DNA from 2 places in the Pseudomonas sp. NPDC078416 genome. Region 2 is predicted to be linked to the other one. Evidence: predicted binding sites of a transcription regulator. Region 2 holds the regulator's gene; the other holds the start of a gene.
The links. Region 2 encodes FliA, which starts transcription of late flagellar genes. Its sites were predicted from a motif close to CTAAAGTTTNNNNNNNNNNNGCCGNTAA; they were not measured.
Positions count from the first base shown of each region.

Region 1: a site for FliA is predicted at 6,843-6,870, ahead of ACQKEN_RS07525 (methyl-accepting chemotaxis protein). Genes of this name have one in related genera too.

Region 1 covers NZ_JBNNGV010000004.1:171,059-182,555, reverse strand. Annotated here, with positions in the region: gene ACQKEN_RS07545 (EAL domain-containing protein) at 1-894, opposite strand, end outside; gene ACQKEN_RS07540 (methylamine utilization protein) at 891-1,562, opposite strand; gene lon (endopeptidase La) at 1,822-4,239, shown strand; gene ACQKEN_RS07530 (protease inhibitor I42 family protein) at 4,520-4,912, shown strand; gene ACQKEN_RS07525 (methyl-accepting chemotaxis protein) at 4,999-6,795, opposite strand; gene ACQKEN_RS07520 (TonB-dependent siderophore receptor) at 6,974-9,094, shown strand; gene cmoA (carboxy-S-adenosyl-L-methionine synthase CmoA) at 9,214-9,993, shown strand; gene cmoB (tRNA 5-methoxyuridine(34)/uridine 5-oxyacetic acid(34) synthase CmoB) at 9,990-10,949, shown strand; gene pdxJ (pyridoxine 5'-phosphate synthase) at 11,115-11,497, opposite strand, start outside.
Region 2 covers NZ_JBNNGV010000004.1:2,256-13,752, forward strand. Annotated here, with positions in the region: gene ACQKEN_RS06775 (DUF3455 domain-containing protein) at 191-733, shown strand; gene ACQKEN_RS06780 (sigma-70 family RNA polymerase sigma factor) at 845-1,408, shown strand; gene ACQKEN_RS06785 (anti-sigma factor) at 1,405-2,136, shown strand; gene flhA (flagellar biosynthesis protein FlhA) at 2,864-4,993, shown strand; gene flhF (flagellar biosynthesis protein FlhF) at 5,005-6,348, shown strand; gene fleN (flagellar synthesis regulator FleN) at 6,467-7,300, shown strand; gene fliA (RNA polymerase sigma factor FliA) at 7,297-8,040, shown strand; gene ACQKEN_RS06810 (chemotaxis response regulator CheY) at 8,282-8,656, shown strand; gene ACQKEN_RS06815 (protein phosphatase CheZ) at 8,676-9,464, shown strand; gene ACQKEN_RS06820 (chemotaxis protein CheA) at 9,609-11,497, shown strand, end outside.

The DNA.
Region 1 (11,497 bases), 170 kb from region 2:
CAGGCCGCGCGCCAGTAACAGCGCGCCGACCAGGGAACCGGCCAGGGCCACGACGGTGATCCAGAACAGCGTCTTATCCAGCGGCGCGAATGCCTGCATGGCTTGATCCAGCGGGCTCTGCAGCAGGGCCACAACTTCGCTATCGCTGTTGCTCCCCAGGCGCAGGGTTTTGCTCAGAAAACTCTGACTCTGATGCTCGGTCATCTGCATCTCGTCGCTGGGCGGATTCATCATCACCCCACGCAGGCTGTCAAACAGCGGCGCCGGCTGGGTGCTGATCATCTGACCCGGCTGCTTTTGCACGATCGACAGAAACGACACCTGCAAACCGCTCAACGAGCGCAGTTCCTGAGCCAGATCACCGTCCATGCTGAAGCCCATCACCACGCGCGCAATCGGCAGCGGTGCGAGGACGGTGCTTTCCACCAGCAAGTGCGGCTGGCCCTGCAACGGCACGATCAGCATCGACTGATTCTTGCCTTTGAGCTCGCGCAACGCCTGAATGTAGGGGAACGGCGAGCCTTCGGGGATCTGCGCGACGGTGCTGGCCATGACCGTGCCGTCCATGCCCAGCAGGAACATGTCATTGGCGTTGATTCTGGCGCCGTGGTTGAGCAGCACCGAGCGGATGGTTGCCGAGTCCGCGGACGCCACGGCGTCACGGAAACCGAAATCGGTGGACAGCAATTGCACGGCATCGCGCAGCCGCTTGCCGCGCATTTCCAGCAAGCCTTCGAACACCCGGGTGCCGACTTCGAGCTGTGCCTGAGCCTGTTTGCGCACCGCGTCCTGGGTCGCCGCTCTCACCGCAATAAAGACGGCGAAGACCACGATCAGCAGCAGCATGATCAACACGCCGGCAATCCGCGCCTGAAAGCTGATGCGCACCTTCATTCGTGGGCCGCTTTATGAAAGGCATCGCCGAACGCACCGGACGGCGGCGCGGCGGGGGTGTTGTCGGCGTTGGGCTGCACGGCGATGCTGAACCGCTGCTTGAGGCCACCGACCGGAATGTCGATGTCGCCACCGGACACCGGCAGCATGTCCGCAGCCTGGGGGTGCCAGAGGGTGACGGCGTAATGACCGGCGGGCACTTGATCCAGGGTCAGCGCGCCCTTGTCGTTGCTCACGCCGAACCAGCCATCGTCGGTGACGTACACGTAGCCAAGCATGTTGTCGTGGACGTTGCAGCCGAGCACGACCACGCCCGGCTTGTCGAATAACACGGGAGCCGACGGGGTACCGCCATACAACCGCAGTTCGAAACGCTTGGGCGTCGAGAACGAATACACCTGATGGCGGATTTGATCGCTGTTGGGGAAACTGATTTCCGTACCGGTTCGCACCGCCAGCACGTGGGGGGCAAATTGCACATCGCGCTGGTCCATGTCGGCTTTCAGCGTCCCGGCCGCCGGCGCAGTTGCGCCGCGCAGGGTGAGCACCGCGTCGGGGAGCGGCTTGCCCTGAGCATCGACAAACTCGGCGGTCAGGCTGGCTGCACAGACGACGGTGCCCTGCAGCGCGGTTACAACCAGCAACAATGAAATAAACACGTGGCGCATGACAGATGTTCCAGACAGCGAGGCCCGCAAAGAGAGCCTACTTGGCGATGATTTCCAGCGTAGCCCACAGATCGGCGGTCGGCGATATCAGACGGACTTCCAGCGAGGCACATGGCCGTTGTTAATGGGATGCCACGGCCTGGCGCAACGCCTTACATGCTTTGAAACGATCCCCTCAGTCATTGCTATCGACCGCCGCTATTGAAACCTGAGCCCATCCGCCCCATCTAAGGCTCATCTCCATTTATGCAGGTGCCCCATGAGCGACCAGCAATCCGACGCCAACCAGCCGCACCCGGACGACGATCACGAGCACGAAATCCTCGGCTCCGACAGTAAGCGTCTTGCCCTTCCCGGCCAGAACCTGCCGGATCAGGTGTACATCATCCCGATCCACAACCGTCCTTTCTTCCCCGCGCAAGTGTTGCCGGTCATCGTCAATGAGGAGCCTTGGGCCGAAACGCTGGAGCTGGTCAGCAAGTCTGATCACCACTCGCTGGCGCTGTTTTTCATGGACACCCCGCCCGACGACCCGCGGCACTTCGACACCAAGGCGTTGCCGGAGTACGGCACGCTGGTCAAGGTGCACCACGCCAGCCGTGAAAACGGCAAGCTGCAGTTCGTCGCCCAGGGCCTGAGCCGCGTGCGCATCAAGACCTGGCTCAAGCACCATCGCCCGCCGTTTCTGGTAGAAGTGGAATACCCGCACCAGCCCAACGAGCCGACCGACGAGGTCAAGGCTTACGGCATGGCGCTGATCAACGCGATCAAGGAACTGCTGCCGCTCAACCCGCTGTACAGCGAAGAGTTGAAGAACTACCTCAACCGCTTCAGCCCCAACGATCCTTCCCCGCTCACGGATTTCGCCGCCGCCCTGACCTCCGCCACGGGCGTCGAGCTGCAGCAGGTGCTCGATTGCGTGCCCGTGCTCAAGCGCATGGAAAAAGTCCTGCCGATGCTGCGCAAGGAAGTCGAAGTCGCGCGTCTGCAGAAAGAAATCTCCGCCGAAGTGAACCGCAAGATCGGCGAGCATCAGCGTGAGTTCTTCCTCAAGGAACAGCTCAAGGTCATCCAGCAGGAACTGGGGCTGACCAAGGACGACCGCAGCGCTGACATCGAACAGTTCGAAGAGCGTCTAGTGGGCAAGACCTTGCCGCCCCAGGCGCGCAAGCGCATCGACGAAGAGATCAACAAGCTGTCGGTGCTGGAAACCGGCTCGCCGGAGTACGCCGTCACGCGCAACTACCTGGACTGGGCAAGCTCGGTGCCGTGGGGTGTATTTGGCGACGACAAGCTCGACCTGAAACACGCACGCAAGGTGCTCGACCAGCACCACGCCGGCCTTGATGACATCAAGAGCCGTATTCTCGAATTCCTCGCCGTGGGCGCCTACAAGGGTGAAATCTCCGGCTCCATCGTGCTGCTGGTCGGCCCGCCGGGCGTGGGTAAAACCAGCGTCGGCAAATCGATCGCGGAATCCCTGGGTCGGCCGTTCTACCGTTTCAGTGTCGGCGGCATGCGCGACGAGGCCGAGATCAAGGGCCACCGTCGCACTTACATCGGCGCCCAACCGGGCAAGCTGGTGCAGGCGCTGAAAGACGTGGAAGTGATGAACCCGGTCATCATGCTCGACGAGATCGACAAGATGGGCCAGAGCTTCCAGGGCGACCCGGCCTCAGCGCTGCTCGAAACCCTGGACCCTGAACAGAACGTCGAATTCCTCGACCACTATCTGGACCTGCGTCTGGACCTGTCGAAGGTGCTGTTCATATGCACCGCGAACACCCTGGACTCGATCCCCGGCCCGTTGCTGGACCGGATGGAAGTGATTCGGCTGTCGGGCTATATCACCGAAGAAAAGCTCGCCATCGCCAAGCGCCATCTGTGGCCCAAGCAACTGGCCAAAGCTGGCGTTTCAAAAAACAGCCTGATGATCAGCGACAGTGCGTTGCGCGCGGTGATTGAAGGCTATGCCCGCGAAGCCGGTGTGCGGCAGCTGGAAAAACAGCTGGGCAAACTGGTGCGCAAGGCCGTGGTCAAGCTGCTGGACAACCCGGACACCGTGGTCAAGATCGGCCCGAAAGAGCTGGAAGCCTCCCTGGGCATGGCGGTCTTCCGCAATGAACAAGTGCTGTCGGGCACCGGCGTGATCACCGGCCTGGCCTGGACCAGCATGGGCGGCGCGACATTGCCCATCGAAGCGACGCGTATTCATACGCTCAACCGCGGCTTCAAGCTCACCGGTCAACTGGGCGATGTGATGAAGGAATCTGCCGAAATCGCCTACAGCTACGTCAGCTCCAATCTGGCGAAGTTTGGCGGCGATAAAAGCTTCTTCGACGAAGCCTTCGTTCACCTTCACGTGCCAGAAGGTGCGACGCCGAAAGACGGACCAAGTGCCGGTGTGACCATGGCCAGCGCGCTGCTGTCGCTGGCGCGTAACCAGGCGCCGAAAAAAGGCGTGGCCATGACCGGCGAACTGACCCTGACCGGGCACGTACTGCCCATCGGCGGCGTGCGGGAGAAGGTGATCGCGGCGCGTCGGCAGAAGATCTACGAGCTGATCCTGCCGGAAGCCAACCGCGGCAACTTCGAAGAACTGCCGGATTACCTGAAAGAAGGCATCACCGCGCACTTCGCCAAGCGCTTTGCGGATGTGGCGAAGATATTGTTTTAAGCACAGCCTTCGCGCCTCCGCGACTGCGCAGCGGCAACGACCGGCCAACGCCGAACGTCAGCGCTGCGCTAGCGCAGAACTTGTAGGAGCGCGCTTGCCCGCGAAGAGGCCGGCTGATCCGACGCATATTCGTCGTTCGTGCCTACGTCTTCGCGGGCAAGCGCGCTCCTACAATTCGATCCGCGCCACATGCCAGCTTGGTACCCATCCGGGTGAGCACCTGCAGGGTTTCAGCATCTTCGGTTATCCTCCCCTCATGTTGCCTATGACCGGAGCCCTCATGACCCCTGCCCGCCTGCTCGTCCCGCTCAGCCTCACCCTGCTTGCCGCCTGCGCCCAGACGCCCAAACAAATCGTTTCCCTGGACGATCAGCAAGACTGCCCCCTCACCCTGAAAACCGGCCAGACGCTCATGCTGATGCTGCCCAGCAATCCCACCACAGGTAACCGCTGGCTGGTGCAAAATCCCGCGCCGTCGATACTCGGCAGCCTCGGGCCGGAGGTGTTCAATGCCTCCAAAGACGTCGGATTGGTCGGTGAAGGCGGTCAGTCGGTCTGGCGCTACCGAGCCGCCAACCCGGGCACGGGCCACCTCATGATGGTCTATCGACAGCCTTGGGCGCCGGAGGTGACGCCAGAACGCACCTTCGATTGCGTCATCACGGTGAACTGATCGCTCGCTCATCCCACGGCCGAGCGCGCAGAAACGCCCTTGCCGGGGAAGGCTAATCAGTCGCTGAGCACCGGCGTGGGCCTCTGTCATTCAGCCAGTAACTGCGCCGCATCGAAGCCCATGCGCAAGTTGCCCCAGTGACGACCGTCGAAGAAGAACGGCACGTCGATCTCGGTCATGATTTCGCCGGTGTCGCGCAGGTAGGTTTGCAGTAGAAAACGCTGTTTGTTAGCCGCTGCGCGCAGGCCGATGGGGTCAGCGAACATGCGCTTGTTCCGGCACACCGGCAGGTCAATAGCCCGATCGCCCGTAGGTTTTTTCGACACCCAGCTGTTGTTCACCGGGCAGTAACCCTTGCTGTCGACGATGAAAGTGACCTTGCCCCCCAGCGTGCCTTTGGTCAACGCGTCGCACTCCTCCTGACAGATCTGCGCGAAGCGCTCGGAGTAGCTGGTCGTGTATTGCTTGGGATCGGTACCGGGAATCAGTTTGTAGTTCTGATCAAACAGGTTGACCCCCTCACGTTGCAGCGCGGCCAGGCGCACCTGGAGCCGGTCGCGGCAATGACTGGCGCGGGTAATGCCAGCGTCCAGCGCGCCATGCCCGAGGACAAAGCGGCCCAGCAGCGCCTGGACCTTTTCCGCCACACCCGACAGATCGCGGGTGGCGGTGGCCGAATGCTGCATGCGCTGGTCGATGGACTGGCTGTCCGCATGGATCTGCGTGACGCGGTCGTTGATGCCGGTGTTGCTATCGGCGAACTGCTGGATGTGCGAGGCGATGTCTTCCAGCTTGGTGTGGGTGGATTCGAAGTCGCCGATCATGCTCTCGAAATGCCCTGACGCGCGCTCGACCACTTTCTGGGTCTCCCGGGCGCTGTGGCTGATCTGAGTGGTTTGCTCGTGGGTCGAGCTCACTTCCAGCAACATGGCGTCGATGTTCTGGGAAATGTCCTCGGTGGCGCGGCTGACGTTCTGGGCCAGGGTCCGGACTTCGTCGGCCACCACCGCGAAACCACGCCCGCTCTCCCCCGCACGCGCCGCCTCGATCGCTGCGTTGAGCGCCAGAAGGTTGGTCTGGGACGAAATCTGCTGAATCAATCCGACGATGGATTTGATGCTCGATGAGCGTTGGTTCAACGCCGAAACCAGAGTGCCGAACTCATTCAGGCTGGTGGAAATCTCACTGATGTTGCCGGTCACTTCCAGCAATTCGGTGTAGGAGTCGCGGGCCATGCTGAGGTTCTGCGCGGTGGTCCCGGAAATGCCCTGAGTCTGCCGGGACACCTCGGCAATCCGCCCCACTGCGTCGTTGCTCTGCTCCATGACTTCCTTGGCGAAGCGCGCCTGATGGGTCGCGCTGTCACTGGAATCGCTGATGTTTTTCAGCGAGCGCGCGGACTCCACGGCAATGTGCACGGTCAACGCCTGAACGCTGCTGATGATCTCCCGCTGCTTGGCCAGGAACCGGTTGCAGGTGCTCGCCAGCACGCGAATTTCATCGTGGGTCAGCAGCGGCAAGTCCTTGGACAGGTCGCCCTCGCCATTGGCAATGCCTTCCAATGCCAGGGTCATCTGGGTCACCGGCCGCACGATCAAGTGCCGGAAATACCAGACCATGAAGCTGACCAGACACAGGGTAAACAGCGTGCTGCCCAGAATGGCATTGCTCAGCACATCGAGTTTGCCCTCGATAACGCTGAGCGTCCCCGCCGGCAACTGCGCGCTGCGCAACTGCAGAAGAATGTCCGCGCGCAGGCTCACGGCCACCCAGTACACCACGGCACTCACCACCACCATCAGAAAAAGGCTCGACAGCTTCTTGGTCAAAGAATCGAAAAACTGCCGCTCGATGGACTCGTACACCGCCTTGAACGCATGCATGCCACGGTTCCCTGTGCCAGGTAATGAAATGGGTTGCGAATTATGGTGTTTCGACTGACGGGGCCAAAGCTTTAATGCTGTGGGGTGAACATTAACAAATGACATTGATTCTCAATTACAACTTGACGATAATTGAGAACCATCATCATTTGTTACATTCGCCGGAGCTTTGCCCGCCATGCGTCACTCGATCTCCTTTTGCCCAAAGGCCCTTTCGTTAATTGCCCTGAGCGTGCTCAACACAGCGAATGCAGAAGAGACAGCGCTCAGCCTGCCAGCTACTGACGTGACGTCAACCGCCACCTACGGCGACACCGGCAACCCGCAGGGATACCAGGGCAAACCCAGCAGCACTACCACTCGGCTGGACCTGACCAACCAAGAAACACCGCAGGGTGTGACCAACATCAAGCGCGAGCAAATGGATGACTTCAAGCTAAACAGCATCCGCGACGTATTGACCAGCACCCCCGGCGTCAATGTGCAGAAAGTCGAAACAGACCGCACCTACTTCACCGCCCGCGGTTTCGACATCAACAACTTCCAGTACGACGGCACGGCCATGCCCATGACCAATGGGTTGCTGGTGGGCGACATCGACCTGGCGCCCTACGAACAGGTGGATATCGTTCACGGCGCCAACGGCTTGATGTCCGGGGCCGGCAACCCCTCGGCCACGGTCAACTTCATCCGTAAACGCCCGACTTACGACCCTCAGGCAAAGATCGATGTGACCGCCGGTTCCTGGGACAAACGCCGGGTGGACATCGACGTCTCCGGCCCCCTGACCGACTCGGGCAACGTGCGCGGGCGCGTCATCTACGCCAACGAAAACGGCAACTCATACCTCGATCGTTACTCCCGCGAGAAGAACATCTTCAGCGGTCTGCTGGCGTTCGACCTGAGCGACAGCGACACGCTGACCCTTGGTTACGAAGACCAGAAAACCAACGCCAATGGCTCAAGCTGGGGCGCACTGCCGCTGGTCGACGGCAATGGCAACGCTATTCATTACAGCAGCACCCACGCCAATATTTCCCAGCCGTGGGTGCATTGGGACGTTCACACGCAACGTGCGTTTGCCGAGTGGGAGCACACCTTCGCCAACGACTGGAAGTCGAAGCTGACCGTCGCCGGCGCCGAGCACCGCGAAGACACCGAGATGTTCTACATGTACGGCGACAGCACCTCACCCACCGGTTACACCGGGCTGGGCTCCAAATACAAAGACAAGAACCTCGAACTCAGTGGCGACTACTCGCTGAGCGGGCCGTTCACGCTGGGCGGTCAAGAACATCAACTCACGCTGGGGGCGAACGCTGCACGCCAGCGCAATCGCGAATCCTCGCAGTACGGTGACGTCCTCAACTACTCGCCTGTGAGCCTTGAAGATGCCCTGCACGGCTACCTGCCGCGGCCGACCTACGCCGCCGCGTTACCCGCTGCGACGTCGAACTACACCGATCGCCAGAAGAGCGTTTACGCCGGCGCGCGTTTCAGCCTGACTGACGACCTGCATGTGATCACGGGCGCACGCATGCTCAGCGCGGACAGCAATGGCGACAACTACGGTTCGGCGCGGGAGGTACGCATTCACGGCAAAGTCACGCCGTATGCCGGTATCGTCTACGACCTGACCCCCGAATACGCGCTGTACGCCAGTTACACCGAAGTCTTCAATCCGCAGTATTACCTCGACGGCCAAGGCCGGGTGCTCGACCCGCTTGAAGGCAAAAGCTACGAAGCGGGCATCAAAGGTCAGTTGCTGGACAAGAAGCTCAACGTCAGCGCAGCGGTGTTCCATGCCAAGCAGGACAACGTGCCGGGCAGTTCGACCTATGACGCCAGCCTGGGCGGCTATGTGTACGAGGCGATGTCCTACGACAGCAGCGGCCTGGAGCTGGAAGCGTCGGGCGAAGTGGCGCCAGGCCTGCAAGTCAACGGCGGCTACACCTACGTGTACATCACGGACGACAACGACAGTCGTGCGCGCAAATTCATCCCCCGCCACGCCCTGACGTCGTCGATGACCTACCAGTTGCCGATGGCACCGAAGGTCAAGGTCGGCGGCAGCCTGAGCTGGCAGAGCAAGACTCAGAACGACGACTCGCCGGCCGCCCGCCAGGACGCCTACGCGCTCATCGGCCTGATGACCCGCTACGACATCGATCAGCACTGGAGCACCCAGCTCAACCTCAACAACCTCACCAACGAGAAATACCAACAGAGCCTGCGCTACAACCAGAGCAACTTCGGCGATCCACGCAACCTCACCGCATCGGTAAGCTGGAAGTACTGATTGCATGGCTTGAGTCCTGGCAGCGCACCCGTAACCGGGCGCGGCTTTTCAGCGGCGGGGGCACGGTCGGCACACGAGCGATGAGATGAGGTTCCAGCCAAGGGCTGGAATTGGCTAAAATGCCGCACTTTTCGCCTTGTCCCCCCGGAATCGCCGTGAGCCCAGAACCCGACCGCCTATTCGCCCAGCCGCTGCCCCAGGTGCCCGACTTCGCCTTCAACGAAGACGTGGTGCGGGTGTTCCCGGACATGATCAAGCGCTCGGTGCCGGGCTACCCGACCATCGTCGAAAACCTCGGAGTCCTCGCGGCGCAGTTCGCCCAGCCCCACAGCGTACTCTATGACCTGGGCAGTTCGCTGGGCGCCGTCACTCAGGCGTTGCGCAGACACGTGCGCACTGAAGACTGCCGGGTGATTGCCATCGACAACTCATCGGCCATGGTCGAGCGCTGCCGGGAATACCTGAACGCTCAGGACTCGATGTACCAGGAGCTGCTGCCGGTGGAGGTCATCGAAAGCGATATCTTGAATCTAGCGTTTGAGCCGGCTTCGGTGGTCGCCCTGAACTTCACCCTGCAATTCATCGCCCCCGAACAACGCGTGACCCTGTTGACTCGAATCCGCCAGTCGCTGCTGCCCGGCGGTGCGCTGATCCTGTCGGAGAAACTGCGCTTTGATGACACCGAAGAGCACGCGCTGCTCACCGATCTGCACGTCGCCTTCAAGCGCGCCAACGGTTACAGCGAACTGGAGATCGCGCAGAAACGCAGCGCGATCGAAAACGTAATGAAGCCCGACAGCCTTGAGCAGCACCGCGAACGCTTGCTTGCCGCTGGTTTCAGCAAAGTCGTGCCTTGGTTCCAGTGCCTTAATTTCGCCTCGTTGATTGCCCTACCATGATTGATCTCGCTCCTCTGGTTCGCCGTCTGGCGGGCACGCCACTGTATGCCTGGGCCCAAGGCCTGCAGGCACAACTCGACGCGAAGATGGAAAAGGGCCACGGCGACCTCGAACGCTGGCAAGGCGCGCTGAATGCCTTGCCTGGCCTGACGCCCAGCCGCATCGAGCTCAAGGACGACTTCATCCTCGACGCCGACTGCGACGACGCCACCCGCGAGCAGACCCGCGCCGCACTAATGGGCCTGTCGCCGTGGCGTAAGGGGCCGTTTGAGGTGTTCGGCGTGCATGTCGACACCGAATGGCGCTCGGACTGGAAATGGTCGCGGGTCTCGCCGCACCTTGATCTGAAAGGCAAGCGCGTTCTGGATGTGGGCTGCGGCAACGGTTATTACCAGTGGCGCATGTTGGGCGCTGGGGCCGACAGCGTCATTGGCGTTGACCCCAACTGGCTGTTCTTCTGCCAGTTCCAGGCCATGCACCGTTACCTGCCGGATCTGCCGGCGTGGCATCTGCCGTTCACGCTGGAAGATTTGCCGGCGCGGCTGGAAGGATTCGACACAGTGTTTTCCATGGGCGTGCTCTATCACCGCAAGTCGCCGATCGACCACCTTCTGGCGCTGAAGGATTGCCTGGTCAAAGGTGGCGAGCTGGTACTGGAAACCATGGTAGTTGAAGGCGACGCCAATCAGGTGCTGGTGCCGGAAGACCGCTACTCACAGATGCGCAACGTGTGGTTTCTGCCGTCAGTGCCGGCACTGGAGCTGTGGCTGCGCCGCGCGGGTTTCGTGGATGTACGCTGCGTCGACGTCAGCACCACCACGGTTGAAGAACAACGCGGCACCGACTGGATGCGCTTTCAGTCGTTGAGTGACTTCCTCGATCCGGCAGACCACAGCAAAACCGTGGAAGGACTGCCAGCGCCGCGGCGTGCGGTGATTGTCGGGCGCAAGCCTTAACTGCTGAAAGTCGCCACCGCGCGCCGATCAAACATGACAACACCGCAGATATAACTGCCGACGCATTACCTGTAGGAGCGCGCTTGCCCGCGATTGCATTGTCAGTGACTGAAAACTAACCTGATAAACCGCAATCGCGGGCAAGCGCGCTCCTACAAGATCGCCTCAGGCCTTCGCTGCCGCCGCCAGAATCAACGCCTTCATCTCCGACACCGCCGACTTGAAGCCGACGAACAGCGCATGGGCCACCAGCGCGTGGCCGATGTTCAACTCGTTGATGCCCTTGATCGCCGCGACGGCTTCAACGTTGTGATAGTGCAAACCATGGCCGGCGTTGACGATCAGGCCCTGGGCCAACCCAAAGGCGACGCCGTCGGCAATGCGCTTGAGCTCTTCGGCCACTTCCGCCGGGGTTTCGGCATCGGCATAACGGCCCGTATGCAGTTCGATGGCCGGCGCGCCGACCCGGGCCGACGCTGCAATCTGGCGCTCATCGGCGTCGATGAACAACGACACTTCGCTGCCGATGGCCGACAACCGTTCAACCG
Region 2 (11,497 bases):
CCACCGGGTCCAGGGCCTGACCTGGCGATGGACTTCATGTCGCGCAACGGACCCCCTCTGCTCACCTTCCCGTACCGTCGCTATTCCCCGCCCACATTTATTTTCAAATCCCTGCATCCAGTTCGTTCTCCCCCGGGTAGTACAAGCAGTAGCGATGGCTGCTGACCTGTTTATCTAATGGAGAGATGGCATGAACGCTAAAAAATTACTGGGTTCGTTCGGTGTTTCATTGGCAGCCACTTGCCTGCTGGCCACGGCGCCGGGCGCGTATGCGCAGATGGCGTTGCCTGACGCGGTCAAGGTTCCGGACGGTCACAAGATCGCGATGGAGACGGTGGGCGTGGGCGAGATCACCTATGAGTGCCGCGACAAGCCCAACGCTGCCGGCCAGACCGAGTGGACATTCGTCGGCCCGAAAGCGGTATTGAATGACCGCAGCGGCAAGCAGGTCGGCACGTACTTCGGGCCACCGGCGACGTGGCAGGCCGCTGACGGTTCGAAGATCACCGGTACCCAGCTCGCCGTGGCCCCCGCCGGGACGGGCGATATTCCGTATCAGCTGGTGAAAGCCAACCCTGCGGAAGGCAAGGGCGCGATGAGCAACGTCAGCTACATCCAGCGCGTGGCGACCAAAGGCGGTGTCGCGCCGAAGATGGAGTGTTCGATGGCGACCAAGGGCAAGCAGGAAATCGTGAAATATCAGGCGGACTATATTTTCTGGGCGGCCAAGTAGACCAACGTCCCACGTCATGCCGCGCCGCTGACGCACAAAGTCATCTACGCTGCACCGACGTCACCCCGGCCTTTGGGTCGGGGTATTTCTTTTCGTTGGCGGTTGAACATTTTGTCCCTACCTGAAGACTGTTTTGACTACGAAGCCTGTCTGGCTGCCTGCGCTCGAGGTGAGCGGCGGGCCTTGCACGACCTCTACACCCAGGAAAGCGCACGTCTGCTTGGCGTCGCCAAGCGGATCGTCCGCGGCGACGCACTGGCCGAGGACATCGTGCACGACGCCTTCATTAAAATCTGGACCCGCGCCGGCAGTTACGATCCGGCGCGAGGCACCGCCCGTGGCTGGATCTTCAGCGTGACGCGGCACTTGGCGCTGAATTTCATGCGTGACAACGCGCAGACAGTCCAGGTGAGCGAGCAGAGCGAAAACGCGGTGCTGGCCGAGGCTGCAATGGACGTTGCGACCGAAGTCGACCGTTTTGAATACAGCGCCCGCTCGGGGCGTATCTACGGGTGCCTGGAGCAACTGGAACCGGCGCGGCGCCACTGCATTCTTCATGCGTACGTCGACGGCTACTCGCACGCGGAGATCTCGCAGAAAGTGGGCGCGCCGCTGGGCACGGTGAAAGCCTGGATCAAACGCAGTCTGGTGGCATTGCGGGAGTGCATGGGATGACAGGCTATCCGTCAAACGACAGCGCCGATGAAATGGACGTACTGGCCAGCGAGTACGTGTTGGGCACACTGCCGGCCGAGCAACGACTCGACGTCCAGAACCGCCTCGCCACGGACGCCGCTTTGCGCGCAGCAGTGGACGCTTGGGAAGGGCGCCTGCTGGCGTTGACCGAACTCGCCGAGCCACAGACCCCAAGTCCGCGGCTGTGGGGACGGATCGAACGCAGCGTCAGCAGCCACGACCGCCGGACTCCCGTCAAGGCTGCGGCCGGGAAGTCGCACTCATGGTGGGATCTCCTGCCACTGTGGCGCGGATTGGCCGGCGCAGGACTGGTTGCGACCCTGTTGCTGGGCTCGCTGCTGTTGACCCAAACCGCCCCGGTGAACCCCACGACGTATCTGGTGGTGCTGGTCGCCCCACAAAACCAGGCCCCCGGCTGGGTCATTCAGGCCAACAACCCTGAAGAAATCCAGCTGATACCCCTGGGCGCCACCCCAGTCCCCACCGACAAGGCCCTCCAGTTCTGGACCAAGGCTGACGGCTGGCAGGGGCCTGTGTCCCTGGGCCTGGTCAAACCCGGCCAGACCCTCTCCGTACCGGTGAGCAAACTGCCACCGTTGCAGCCCAACCAACTCTTCGAACTCACCCTCGAAAACCCCAACGGCTCCCCGACCGGCAAGCCTACCGGGCCGATTCAGTTCATTGGGCGCGCCGTGAAAGTGATCTGAACGCACTGGCCAATGAGCGTCTCCCGTTCGGTCGGAGGACGCGGAGCGTCGAGGTCGGCATTCCCACGCAGAGCGTGGGAACGATCAGCCACAGGCCTTAGGCGCGATGCCAGATTTGCAGTGTCGCACCTGACGCCTTCCCGGCTAAAGCCGGTCCCACAAAAAGCAGCGCGTGCATTCAGTGAAATGGGTGCTGGTCACACAGGCCTCTTCACGGCTAAAGCCAGTCCTACAAGGGCACCGCGTGCAGTCAGTGGGACCGGCTTTAGCCGGGAAGGTTTTGACCTGCTTTTGATCTTGATCTTCATGCGCAAAAATTCCAGACACCACAAATCGCGACTTGGGTGCAGGCCGAACGCAGACGACGCGCAGTGAGCCGAGCCGCAGGGATGCGGCGAGAGCGCCGTCAGGACATGGATGTCCGTTCGGCGCGGGCCCACGGAGCGTCGTCGGAGTGAGGGAATCCCGACGGAGGAGGGACCTAGCCAGGAGCAGGCACCCTTGGTTACTTGGGGTGCTTTTCCAAGTAACTCGCCGAAGGCGAAACATCTGCCCCCAGGCAGATTCCATCAATAGACCAGACACTGCATTTCTGTCGCCAGCCACAATTCTGAATGCTGGCACTCTGATATTTTCACCCAATCCCAAATGTTGGACCCCTTCTTGCAATAACCCCGATACAACGCTTCGGCGTCAAAAGATTGATTTAACGCGCAGGTGCCCATCAGTGGAACGCTCTCAGATAATCTCCCACGCCAGAACCGGATTGATCGGCCTGGGCCGTGGCCAGCTCGGCGTACCGCTGCTGCTCCTCGTCATGCTCGCCATGATGATGCTGCCCATGCCGCCGTTCCTTCTGGACGTCTTCTTCACCTTCAACATCGCCCTGTCCATCGTCGTCCTGCTCGTCTGTATCTACGCCCTGCGGCCCCTCGACTTCTCCGTCTTCCCGACCATCCTCCTCGTCGCCACCCTGTTGCGACTGGCCCTCAACGTCGCCTCCACCCGCGTCGTCATGCTCCACGGCCAGGACGGCCATGCCGCCGCCGGTAAAGTCATCCAGGCGTTCGGTGAAGTCGTCATCGGCGGCAACTACGTCGTCGGTGTCGTCGTCTTCGCTATCCTCATGATCATCAACTTCGTCGTGGTAACCAAAGGTGCCGGCCGCATCTCCGAGGTGAGCGCGCGTTTCACCCTCGACGCCATGCCCGGCAAACAAATGGCCATCGACGCCGACCTCAACGCCGGCCTCATCGACCAGCCCGAAGCCAAACGCCGTCGCCTTGAAGTCGCCCAGGAAGCCGAGTTCTACGGCTCCATGGACGGTGCCAGCAAGTTCGTCCGCGGTGACGCCATCGCCGGCCTGCTGATCCTCTTCATCAACCTCATCGGCGGCGTACTGGTCGGGGTCCTGCAGCACAGCATGAGCTTTGGCGACGCCGCCAAGGTCTACGCGCTATTGACCATCGGTGACGGTTTGGTGGCGCAATTGCCATCACTGCTGCTGTCCACCGCGGCCGCGATCATGGTGACCCGTGCGTCCGGTTCGGAAGAAATGGGCAAACTGGTGGGCCGCCAGATGTTTGCCTCCCACAAGGCGCTCGCGGTATCGGCCGGGATCATGATTGTCATGGGCCTGGTCCCGGGCATGCCGCACTTCTCCTTCATCAGCCTCGGTCTGGTGGCTGCCGGTGGCGCCTACCTGCTGTGGAAGAAACAGACCCAGGTCAAGCTGGCCGCCGTGCAGGAGGTCAAGCGTCAGCAAGAGCTGCTGCCATCGCCGACCCGCGCACAGGAATCCAAGGAACTGGGCTGGGACGACGTCACTCCGATCGACATGATCGGCCTGGAAGTGGGCTACCGCCTGATTCCGCTGGTGGACCGCAACCAGGGTGGTCAACTGCTGGCGCGGATCAAGGGCGTGCGCAAGAAGCTCTCCCAGGAGTTGGGCTTCCTCATGCCGACCGTGCACATCCGCGACAACCTCGACCTTGCGCCCAGCGCCTACCGCCTGACGCTGATGGGCGTGACTCTGGCCGAAGCCGAGATCTACCCCGACCGCGAACTGGCCATCAACCCCGGCCAGGTATTTGGCAGCCTCAACGGCATCACTGCCAAAGACCCGGCGTTTGGTCTGGAGGCCGTGTGGATCGAAATCAGCCAGCGCGCCCAGGCGCAATCCCTCGGGTACACCGTGGTAGACGCCAGCACCGTGGTGGCGACCCACTTGAACCAGATTCTCTACAAGCACTCTCATGAACTGATCGGCCACGAGGAAGTCCAGCAATTGATGACCCTGCTGGCCAAGGGATCGCCAAAACTGGCGGAAGAACTGGTCCCGGGCGTGCTGTCGCTGTCGGCCCTGCTGAAGGTGCTGCAGGCGCTGCTCGCCGAACAGGTGCCGGTTCGCGATATCCGCTCCATCGCCGAAGCCATCGCCAACAACGCTGCGCGTAGTCAAGATACTGCCGCGCTGGTGGCTGCCGTACGGGTCGGATTGTCCCGCGCAATCGTCCAAAGCATTGTCGGCATTGAGCCGGAGCTGCCTGTGATCACCCTTGAGCCAAGGTTGGAACAGATATTGCTAAATAGTCTGCAGAAGGCAGGTCAGGGTCAGGAAGAAGGCGTTCTCCTCGAACCGAGCATGGCTGAGAAACTTCAGCGCTCGTTGATCGAAGCGGCGCAGCGTCAGGAGATGCAGGGGCAGCCGGTTATTTTGTTGGTCGCAGGTCCGGTTCGCGCCATGTTGTCCCGCTTTGGACGGTTGGCTGTACCGAATATGCATGTTTTGGCTTACCAGGAAATTCCTGACAATAAGCAAGTCACCATCGTAGCGACTGTCGGGCCTAACGGCTGAGGTAGTGAGTCATGCAAGTTAAGCGTTTTTTCGCCGCCGATATGCGACAAGCCATGAAACTGGTTCGCGATGAGCTGGGCGCTGAAGCCGCCATCATCGGGAACCGGCGGATCGCCGGCGGCGTGGAACTGACCGCCGCCCTGGATTACAAGCTGTCTGCGCTGGCCCCGCGTGTGCCGAACATCGAACTCGAAGAAGAGCTGCGCAAGACCCAGTCGCGCATCGTCACCGCTCAGGCTGAGCTGACCCACCGCAGCGAGCTGGACACTGTCGCCAATCGCCAGTTGTTCGTTGGCCTGGCGATGGATGACAGCAAGCAGATCGAGCCAACGCTGGAAGAACCGTTCCGCCCGTCGATCCACGCCGCTGTGGCCGCCGAGCGTGCAGAACGCAACGCCGAGCCTGCTGTTGGCGACCGCGCCTACGAAGCGATGCGCTCCGAATTGAACGGCCTGCGCGAACTGCTGGAAGTCCAGCTGGGCTCGCTGGCCTGGAATCAACTGCAAGGCAGCCGTCCGCAGCAGGCCAATCTGTGGCGCCGTCTGCAACGTGTTGGCCTCTCCGGCCCGCTGTCCCGCGATCTGCTGGCGATGGTCCCGGAATCCGGCGATCAGGCCCACACCTGGCGCATGCTGCTGGCCCATCTGGCCCGCATGATTGCCACGCCGGACGTCGAGCCACTGGAAGAGGGCGGTGTGATTGCCATGGTCGGTCCTGCCGGCATGGGCAAAACCACCACGCTGGCTAAACTGGCGGCCCGATATGTGTTGAAATACGGCGCGCAAAATATCGCGCTGGTGAGCATGGACAGTTTCCGCATTGGCGCCCAGGAACAGCTGAAGACGCTGGGCCGGATCCTCAATGTACCGGTCACCCACGTCGACCCGGGCCAGTCCCTGGCACAGGCGCTGGAGCCGCTGCTGCGCAAGCGCGTGGTGTTGATCGACACCGCCGGCCTGCAAGCCAGCGATCCGGCACTGCGTCTGCAACTGGAAACCCTCGCCGGACGTGGCATCAAGGCGCGCAACTACCTGGTGCTGGCGACAACCAGCCAGAAGCAGGTGCTGTCAGCGGCCTACCACAGTTACAAACGTTGCGGCCTGGCCGGGTGCATCCTGACCAAGCTCGACGAAACGGCCAGCCTGGGCGAAGTGCTCAGTCTGGCCGTGACACACGAACTGCCTGTGGCCTATCTCACCGATGGCCCACGGATACCGGATGATCTGCATTTGCCGCGTCGGCACCAATTGGTGAGCCGGGCTGTCAGCGTGCAGATGCAGGAGGAGCCTAGCGAGGAAGCGATGGCGGATATGTTTGCGGATCTTTATCACAGCACCGGCAAGCGCGCGGGCTAGGTAGAGAAAATGACAGTGGAATTTTCCTGCATCGATGGTCTGCCAGGCATTGTTCAGGCACTGAACGTGCAGCCCGACATGTGGCTTAGGTCTAAGCAAGACAAGGTAAACAATTAACATGGGCAGCATGCATCCCGTACAGGTTATCGCGGTGACCGGTGGCAAAGGTGGCGTAGGCAAGACCAACGTTTCAGTGAATCTTTCACTGGCACTGGCCGAGCTGGGACGTCGCGTCATGTTGCTGGACGCCGATCTGGGTCTGGCCAACGTCGACGTATTGTTGGGTCTGACCCCCAAACGCACCCTGGCTGACGTCATCGAAGGGCGGTGCGAGCTGCGCGATGTCCTGCTGCAGGGACCGGGCGGTGTGCGCATCGTGCCGGCGGCATCGGGCACCCAGAGCATGGTCCACCTGACCCCGGCGCAGCATGCCGGGCTGATTCAGGCGTTCAGTGACATCGGCGACAACCTCGATGTGCTGGTCATCGATACCGCCGCCGGCATCGGCGAGTCGGTGGTGAGCTTTGTCCGCGCCGCCCAGGAAGTGCTGCTGGTGGTGTGCGACGAGCCCACGTCGATCACCGACGCCTACGCCCTGATCAAATTGCTCAACCGCGATTACGGCATGAACCGCTTCCGCGTCCTGGCCAACATGGCCCAGAGCCCGCAGGAAGGGCGCAACCTCTTCGCCAAGCTGACCAAAGTCACCGACCGTTTTCTCGACGTGGCCCTGCAGTATGTGGGCGCCGTGCCGTACGACGAATGCGTACGCAAGGCCGTGCAGAAACAGCGCGCCGTGTACGAAGCGTTTCCGCGTTCCAAATGTGCCCTGGCGTTCAAGGCCATCGCGCAGAAAGTCGACACCTGGCCGCTGCCGGCGAACCCGCGCGGTCACCTGGAATTTTTCGTAGAACGCCTCGTGCATCACACCAGCGCAGGGCCCGTCTCATGACAGCAAGTGGCTATCGCATGTACAGCAAATCGTCCAAAGACTCCCAGTATGAGCTGATCGAGCGTTATGCCCCGCTGGTCAAACGAATCGCCTACCACTTGCTGGCGCGTCTGCCGGCCAGCGTGCAGGTCGAGGACTTGATCCAGGCGGGCATGATTGGCTTGCTCGAAGTCTCGACCAAATACGACTCCACCAAAGGGGCCAGCTTCGAGACGTACGCGGGTATTCGTATCCGTGGCGCAATGCTCGACGAAGTGCGCAAGGGGGACTGGGCACCGCGCTCGGTTCACCGCAACACGCGCATGGTCAGTGACGCGATTCGATCAATCGAAGCAAAAACCGGCCGTGACGCTAAAGATCACGAGGTTGCTGCCGAACTTGAAATGAGTCTCGACGATTACTACGGGATTTTGAACGATACCCTGGGCAGCCGCCTGTTCAGTTTCGACGACCTGTTGCAGGACGGCGAACACGAAGGGCTGCACGAGGACGGCGCGAGCCAGTCCCTCGAACCGTCGCGGGATCTGGAAGACGAGCGCTTTCAGGCTGCGCTGGCCGAGGCCATTGCCAACTTGCCCGAACGTGAACGCCTGGTGCTGTCGCTGTACTACGACGAAGAGCTGAACCTCAAGGAAATCGGTGAGGTCCTGGGTGTCAGCGAGTCGCGGGTCAGCCAGTTGCACAGCCAATGCGCGGCGCGGTTGCGCGGTCGTCTTGGCGAGTGGCGCGCACGTTCATGAATCAGGCGCAGGCCGAGAGGCCTGCGTGTTTTGCTTGTAAGACCGGCTGTGCAAGACGTTGAGCGGGAAGCAGAAGAGACACGGCAGGAGTCGGTCGAACCGGGTCGTAGATGATCCGGTTTCGCTGCGCTCGTCCCGGTCGATTTCAATCCCTCTTTCTGTTCGGAGCCGGTATTGATTGAACGCGCGTTCAGGTGCTGAACGCGTTAAAGACTGCTTGGAGGTCGAATTGGACAAGAACATGAAAATCCTCATCGTTGATGACTTCTCAACGATGCGGCGGATCATAAAAAACCTGTTGCGTGACCTTGGGTTCACCAACACGGCCGAAGCAGATGACGGACTCACCGCATTGCCGATGCTGCAAAGCGGCGCCTTTGACTTCCTCGTCACCGACTGGAACATGCCGGGCATGTCCGGCATTGACCTGTTGCGTCAGGTACGTGCCGACGAGCGTCTGCGCAGCCTGCCGGTGCTGATGGTCACTGCCGAAGCCAAGCGCGAGCAGATCATCGAAGCCGCTCAGGCCGGTGTGAACGGCTACGTGGTGAAGCCGTTCACTGCGCAAGTGCTCAAAGAGAAAATCGAAAAGATATTCGAGCGCGTCAATAGCTGATGTCCGCTGCGAGGGCGCTATGGATTCCAAAGATTCGACAATGGGTGACTTTGAGTCAACCCTGAAGAAACACGCACAAGAGCTGGTCGCGAGCCTTGAAAAAGGCAAGTTCGGCGACGCTGTGCAACTGATCCATGAGCTTAACCAGACCCGCGACCGCGGCCTGTATCAGGAAGTCGGCAAACTGACGCGCGAGCTGCACAGCGCGATCGTCAACTTCCAGATCGACCCGAACATGCCGCAGGCCGAGGAGGTCTCCCAGATCACCGACGCCACCGAACGGCTGTCGTACGTGGTCAGGCTGACCGAAAACGCGGCCAACCGGACCATGGACCTGGTGGAGCTGAGCACGCCGCTGATGCACGGGCTCACTGATGATGCCAAGTCGTTGAGCGCCGATTGGGGACGCTTCATGCGCCGCGAGATCAGCGCCGAAGAGTTTCGTGATCTGGCCCGCCGTGTCGATGTGTTCCTGACCCGCAGCGAGAAGGAGACCACCGAGGTCTCTGCGCATCTCAACGACATTCTGCTGGCGCAGGATTACCAGGACCTCACCGGTCAAGTGATCAAGCGCGTGACCACACTGGTCACGGAAGTCGAGCGCAACCTGCTCAAGCTGGTGCTCATGGCGAGCCAGGTGGACCGCTTCGCGGGCATCGAGCACGACCAGGAAGTGTTCCGTCAGCAAAAAGAACAAGAAAAACTTCACTCCAAGGGTGAAGGTCCGCAGATTCATGCCGATAAACGTGAAGACGTTGTATCCGGACAGGATGATGTTGACGATCTGCTATCCAGCCTCGGATTCTGATTCGGTCATTCTTATTCGGACTTCAGGTTTTCTGTGAAAGTGGCTGCTGGACCCGCGCGCCAATGCTTCGACGAAAGCAAGGCGCGCAGGCCGTCAGTGCAGCCTCCGGATCGGTTTGACGGTTAATTTTAGGAGCACCCCCCAATGAGCTTCGGCGCCGATGAAGAAATCCTTCAGGATTTTCTGGTAGAGGCCGGCGAGATTCTCGAGCTGTTGTCAGAGCAGTTGGTCGAGCTGGAAAGCCGGCCGGACGATGCGGACCTGCTCAATGCAATTTTTCGCGGTTTTCACACTGTAAAAGGGGGCGCCGGCTTCCTCCAGCTCAACGAGCTGGTTGAATGCTGTCACATCGCCGAGAACGTGTTCGACATCCTGCGCAAGGGTGAACGCCGCGTCGACTCGGAGCTCATGGACGTGGTGCTTGAAGCACTCGACACCGTCAACAGCATGTTCGGTCAGGTGCGCGAGCGTTCCAGCGTCACCCCGGCCACGCCTGAATTGCTGGCCGCGCTGTCTCGCCTGGCTGAGCCGGCATCGGCAGAAGAAATTGCGGCGGCACCGGTAGTTGAAGAACCGGTCGCTGAAGCACCGTCCGAAGACATCACAGACCTTGAATTCGAACAGCTTCTGGATTCGCTGAACGCCGTCAAGGCGCAAGCGGCAGGGGCGCCTGCGCCTGTTGCTGCTGCACCGGCACCCGTCGCCGCAGCACCGGCGGCCGCGGTTTCCGCTGCACCGGCCGGCACCGCGGCCAGCGATGAAATCACCGACGCCGAATTCGAATCACTCCTCGATCAGCTGCATGGCAAAGGCCAGTTCGCCGTCGATGCTGTGCAACCGCCTGCCGCTGTAACGCCGCCGGCCGCTGCGACGCCGTCTGCCGCACCGGCCAGTGACGAAATCACAGACGACGAATTCGAGTCGCTGCTGGATCAGTTGCACGGCAAAGGCTCTTTCTCGCCGGAGGCCGTTGGCGCTGCTGCACCTGCTGCTCCTGCTGCCGCTGCACCTGCCGCGCCGGTTGCGCCCGCCGCCCCGTCGAAAGCCGCTGCCTCGGACGAAATCACCGATAACGAATTCGAAGACTTGCTCGATCAGTTGCACGGCAAAGGCAAGTTTGAACCTGCGGTGGCTGCCGCAGCACCTGCCGCAGCACCTGCTGCACCGGCCAATAAGCCTGAGCCCGCCGCCAAAGCCGAACCGGCCAAAGCAGCGCCTGCTGCGGCGGCCCCGGCCAAAGCGGCTCCTGCTTCTGCTCCAGCCCCGGCCCGCGCTGCTGCTCCGGCGGCCAGTGAAAAGCCGCCGACCGAAGCGGAAACCACCGTGCGTGTCGACACCGCGCGGCTGGACGAAATCATGAACATGGTCGGCGAACTGGTGCTGGTGCGTAACCGCCTCGTGCGTCTGGGCGCCAACAGCGCCGACGAAGCCATGTCCAAGGCCGTCTCCAACCTGGACGTGGTCACCGCTGACCTGCAGACCGCGGTCATGAAGACCCGCATGCAGCCGATCAAGAAAGTGTTCGGTCGCTTCCCGCGACTGGTTCGCGATCTGGCGCGTCAGCTGAAGAAAGAAATCAGCCTTGAACTGGTGGGTGAAGAAACCGACCTGGACAAGAACCTTGTCGAAGCCCTGGCCGATCCGCTGGTCCACTTGGTGCGCAACGCGGTCGACCACGGTATCGAGTCGCCTGAAGAGCGCGAGGCGTCGGGCAAGCCCCGCAACGGTCGTGTGATTCTGGCGGCCGAACAGGAAGGCGATCACATCCTGCTGTCGATTTCCGATGACGGTAAAGGCATGGACCCTGCGGTCCTGCGTGCGATCGCGGTCAAGCGCGGCGTGATGGACAAGGACGCAGCGGATCGCCTCAGCGACACCGATTGCTACAACCTGATCTTCGCCCCGGGCTTCTCGACCAAGACCGAGATTTCCGATGTGTCCGGGCGTGGCGTAGGGATGGACGTGGTGAAAACCAAGATCGCCCAGCTCAACGGCTCGATCAGCATCGATTCCACCAAAGGCCTGGGTTCGAA